Regions from separate parts of the Brevibacillus sp. MER 51 genome, predicted to be linked through region 2. Evidence: riboswitches for the same ligand, from Rfam matches in the RefSeq annotation. Region 2 holds a riboswitch; the other holds the start of a gene.
What was found. Region 2 has a riboswitch for FMN ahead of ribD (bifunctional diaminohydroxyphosphoribosylaminopyrimidine deaminase/5-amino-6-(5-phosphoribosylamino)uracil reductase RibD). Riboswitches for the same ligand answer to the same signal wherever they lie in the genome.
Positions count from the first base shown of each region.

Region 1 (2,468 bases), on a different contig from region 2:
ACGTAAAATGCAAAAAATCCCCCATCCCAAAAAGGGACGGAGGATTAACTTCCGCGGTACCACCCTGATTGACCATAGCAATACGCCATAGTCCTCTCGATAACCCGATAACGGTGGGCATCCGGCTAAGCTCTTCACCAGCGGCTTCAGGATGGGATGCAGTTATCCATTACGTATCAGCCTTCCAGACTAGGGCCGACTCTCTGTTACGAGGGTATAGCTGCGGGTCCTTTCATAGCCTTTTGAAACTTTCTATTAAGTTAACATATTAGCGAGTCATGTCGTGGTTGTCAATTGTTGGTACGTGCAGCGATTCTGGAGCCGAGCTTCACGTAGATCGGATATGCGACCACTGAAATCATAACACCTTTGAAGAGATTGAACGGCACGATTCCGTACAGAACCAATGACCAGATGCTTGTCGCGTTGAACATAGTCAAGAGCTGTTCAATCGGCATTTGATAAAGCACAGCGTACGCAGGCAACAGCACATATGCATTTGCCACAGCCATGACGATCGTCATCAAAACCGTCCCCAGAGCGAGACCAGTCAGGAAGCCTTTTTTGCCTTGGCCCAGACGCTGCATGTAGACAGCCGCAAAAATAAAGCTTGATCCTGCTACGACGTTTGCGAGTTCACCGATCAAAAGGCCATCTGTATTTTTGAAGAGCATGTGCAGTGTATTCTTCAGTACCTCGATAATAATGCCAGCTACAGGTCCGTACATGAGTCCCCCGATCAATGCCGGGAGTGTGCTGAAGTCGAGCTTCAAAAAGCTTGGCATCAGTGGTACGGGAACCTCGAGATACTGCAGAATAAATGCAACGGCCGCCAGCATGGGAATCGTCACCAGCTTTTGGGTTGCACGTGTGCGCGAAGAATGCAGCGCTGTTTCTTTCATGTTTACCATCTCCTCATTTTTCTACTCCTTCTTGAGGAATGGCAACAGTCGTTGTATGCTCACACGTCTTGTTACACAAACAGAATAAACCCTGTGGCTATGTTCCACAGGGCATTTGCAAGCGTATGACAAAACCATGCGCAAATAAAAGGTACAAGAAACAAGAGGGCTGCCTCTACGTTCTCATCCCGTTTGCACAGGTAAACAAGCACGTGTGATAAACGTACTGTCGTCATCCTTCTCCCATCCAGACTGTACTGTCGGCTCTGGAATCACACCAGATCCTGCACTCCGTCGCAACTTTACGCTCGGGAGGCTCGCGGGCTTAACATGCGTAAAGCATGATCACCGCCGGTCGGGAATTTCACCCTGCCCCGAAGGAATGTGTAGTTGTATACAGCATATTATACTGCTGTTTTTTGATTTGACAATAGAGGAAACTGCCAAAGCGACACTTCTTATTTATTTTTCCGATGTGTTTAGTGCGAATAGCGAATAAAAAAGACACTTGCTAACTAGAGAGCACATTATGCTATCATTCGCTTGCACAATAGAATCGGCTCCTCAAGGGTGGTCGCGCGGCTCATCCCCATAGAAAGGGGGGAGATCGGCTTGGTTGTTACCTTGACCAAAAAGAAATAGACCGCCCTTGAGTTGACAGCTCTGCGGTCTATTTCGCAACATAGTATTGAGCCGCACCCCTTTGCGGGAAGCGCCTATTGTACCGACCGTTCCGGTTGCAGCCGGGATGGTCTTTTTTTACCTCACAACGACTTCGGATTATAAATCATCAAGAACCCGCTCCCCGATACTTCGTGACTCCCCAGTTCCAGACCAACAGCCCAATCCCGAAGAAAATAACAGCCACTACCGGCGTCATTGCCGCATATGTGTACCAAACTTCCTTGCGCAAAAAGTAAGCCGCCGGATAAACACCTACGAAAGCAAACGGCAGCACGTAGGTGAGCACAAAGCGAATAGCCTTGTTGTACACGTCTACCGGATAGCGCCCGTACTGCTGGATGTTGTATATCATCGGGGCAATCCCTGTCCGCGAGTCGGAAAAGAAGCTAACAGCAGCAATCGCGGTATACACGCCACCGTAAATCAGTGCCCCGCTGATCGAGAGCCCGATAAAGATGAACACGTCGTACCAGTAAAACGACAAATCGAGTTGAATGGCAGCATACCCCATGATGATGATCCCGGTTATGACGCCAAAAATGCGGTCTGGCGCAATCGACTCGAGGCACACCTGCGCCAGATTGTGGATCGGTCTCGTCAGGATGCGATCCATCTCGCCCCGGATGATGTACCGTTCGTTGAAGTCCCAAAAACCGAAGAACATCGAGAATAATGCGTATGGTACCAAAAAGAACCCATAGATAAAGATAATCTCGTCACGCGTCCAATCCCCCATCAGCGGAACATGGGTGAACACAACAACAATAAAGACAAGATTGATCAACTCAGAAACCAGATTGGACACAAAATCCCCGAGAAAATCTGTTCGGTAGGCAAGTCTCGTCTTGAAGTACTGGCTCAGGTAGTCGGCAAAAATACTAA
Region 1 covers NZ_JAMAUS010000022.1:12,007-14,474, forward strand. The annotation lists gene M3630_RS27745 (ECF transporter S component) at 291-902, opposite strand; FMN riboswitch at 1,134-1,288, opposite strand; gene M3630_RS27750 (ABC transporter permease) at 1,693-2,468, opposite strand, start outside.
Region 1: linked by a shared signal. The riboswitch ahead of M3630_RS27745 (ECF transporter S component) and the one ahead of ribD (bifunctional diaminohydroxyphosphoribosylaminopyrimidine deaminase/5-amino-6-(5-phosphoribosylamino)uracil reductase RibD) in region 2 are both predicted to bind FMN.

Region 2 (2,468 bases):
GGTCCCGTCTACATGTCCGGAGACGATATGCCCGCCGAATCGATCTCCCAGCCGCATCGCCCTTTCCAAATTCACTCGCTGTCCACTGCGTAATTGGCGCAAGCTCGTCTTATTCATTGTCTCTGGCATCACATCGACGCAAAACTGACGATTGGTATAAGAAGTTACCGTAAGGCAAATGCCATTGACCGAGATACTGTCGCCGAGCTTCACCCCTTCAAGTACCTGCTGTGCGCGGATGACCAGTCGACTCGCCTGTTCGTTCCCTTGAATCGATTCCAACACGCCCACTTCTTCGACCAGTCCCGTGAACATGCTCTCTCCTCCTCACCTGCTACGTCTGATCCTCCCATTGTGGGTACCCGCTGATCTGTACATCGCCTTTCCCGATCGGAGTGATCATGACATTTGTCAGCTGCACTGCTTCTCCCATCGTTGCAAAGCCTTGACCACCGAACGGCGAGGGCGCACCGCTTCCTCCGATCAGCTTTAGCGCGATATGACTCACGACCTTCTGAATCGCTCTCGCCTGCAAAAAGGAGCCGTTTACTTCCTGTCCGCCTTCCACAAGCAACGAGGTAATTCCCAGCTCCCCCAATGTATCCAGCACCTTTTCCACGAGAATTGGCCCTACCATTGTGATGACCTTAACTCCTCTTGCTGCAAGCAGCTCCTGCTTTTCCCTTGGGGCTGCATCTGTCGTAAAGATCCATGTCTTCGCATCTGTATTCTGAACGACACGGGCATCCAGCGGCGTACGTAATTGGCTGTCCAAAATCACGCGAACTGGCTGGCTCCCAAAACGCTTCTCTCCCTTGCGCGCCGTCAACAGTGGGTCATCAGCGAGAATCGTCCCAACTCCAACCAGGATTGCATCATGCTGCCTGCGAAGTTCATGCACCTCTGCCCGAGCCTCTGCACCAGTAATCCACCGACTGTGTCCCGTGACCGAAGCAATTTTTCCGTCCAATGTACTGGCCGTCTTTACCGTCACAAATGGACGTCTGGTTTGGATGTAATGGAAAAAGACTTCATTGAGCGCCTTCGCTCCCTCTTCTCTCACGCCCACCGCCACTTCTACTCCTGCTGCCCGCAGCATCTCGATGCCTCGTCCCGCCACCAATGGATTCGGATCGAGCGTAGCTACAACCACACGACATACATCAGCTGCGATCAACGCTTCTGCACACGGCGGTGTTTTCCCATAGTGACTGCAAGGCTCCAGCGTCACATATACGGTCGCACCTTGCGCTTTTTCCCCAGCCATCCGCAGTGCGTGCACCTCAGCATGGGGCTCTCCTGCCCGCAGATGCGCTCCCATTCCCACGATGGTTCCATCTTTCACAATCACAGCTCCGACCATGGGATTCGGACTGGTTTGGCCTCGTGCCGATCGTGCCAGCTCCAGCGCCAGATCCATGTACTTGCTGTCCTGTTCCATACCGCACTCCTTTCTGTTCCATCATTCCAGCCAAGCACAACGCAAAAAGCCCTTGAAACCTCACAGCGTTTCAGGGCATAGGGAAAGAAGCCTTACCTCATCTGTTTTTTGAAAAAACAAATGAAGAAAGCAAAAAATCTTCTTCCATCCGGACTGTACCGTCGGCTCTGGACTTTCACCAGATCAGTCGCTGCAAGCGTGGTCAGCGAGTCGCGGGCTCAGACGTACGTACGCCATTACCGCCGGTCAGGAATTTCACCTTGCCCTGAAGATTGTCGCTATGAAGTTTTATGAAAAATAAAAACGCCCATGAATATTATGCTCAGGGCGTTCAGAAAGAAGCCTCGCTTCTACCGTTTTTTGAAAAAAACAGCGAAACAGGCCGTTCCAAATACCTTCTCCCATCCGGACTGTACCGTCGGCCTTGGATTTGCACCAAGTCAGTCGCTATCAACTGCTTCGATAGCGAGTCGCGGGCTCAGACGTGCGTTCGTCATTACCGCCGGTCGGGAATTGCACCCTACCCTGAAGGCTGGTATTCAGTTAGGCAAAGTATAGCATATTTTTCGCTATTGTCTGTAATCATTTATTGGAGAAGTGCACTTTTACTCTTGCTCGCACATTTCGAGGAACGTCAGGAGTTCTTTCAAATCATTGATGTACGCTCTTGGCACAACACCATTTCGCTCCATGTCCAACTCATTCCCTTGATAGGCAATAAAAGCAACTTGTCCATCACAGGCCGCCTTGCCATCGATCCACGAATCCCCGATCATCGTCCAGGCCGAAACAGGCCAATCTGGCTTTCGGCTGCGAATATAGTGAACGCCGGAGGGAGATGGCTTCAATGTCGTCATCTGCTCGCGGGCGACGATTTCAGCGAAGTAGGAGGCGATTCCCGTCTCGTTCAAAGCCTCCATTGCAGCAGCATACGCGTTGTTGGTCAGGATATACAACTGGTAGCGGTTCTTCAACTCCTCCAGCACTTCTACCGCGTGTTGCTCCAGAACGGCACCATGCATCCCTT
Region 2 covers NZ_JAMAUS010000008.1:294,162-296,629, reverse strand. The annotation lists gene M3630_RS19160 (riboflavin synthase) at 1-315, opposite strand, end outside; gene ribD (bifunctional diaminohydroxyphosphoribosylaminopyrimidine deaminase/5-amino-6-(5-phosphoribosylamino)uracil reductase RibD) at 335-1,441, opposite strand; FMN riboswitch at 1,574-1,718, opposite strand; FMN riboswitch at 1,831-1,978, opposite strand; gene M3630_RS19150 (HAD family hydrolase) at 2,047-2,468, opposite strand, start outside.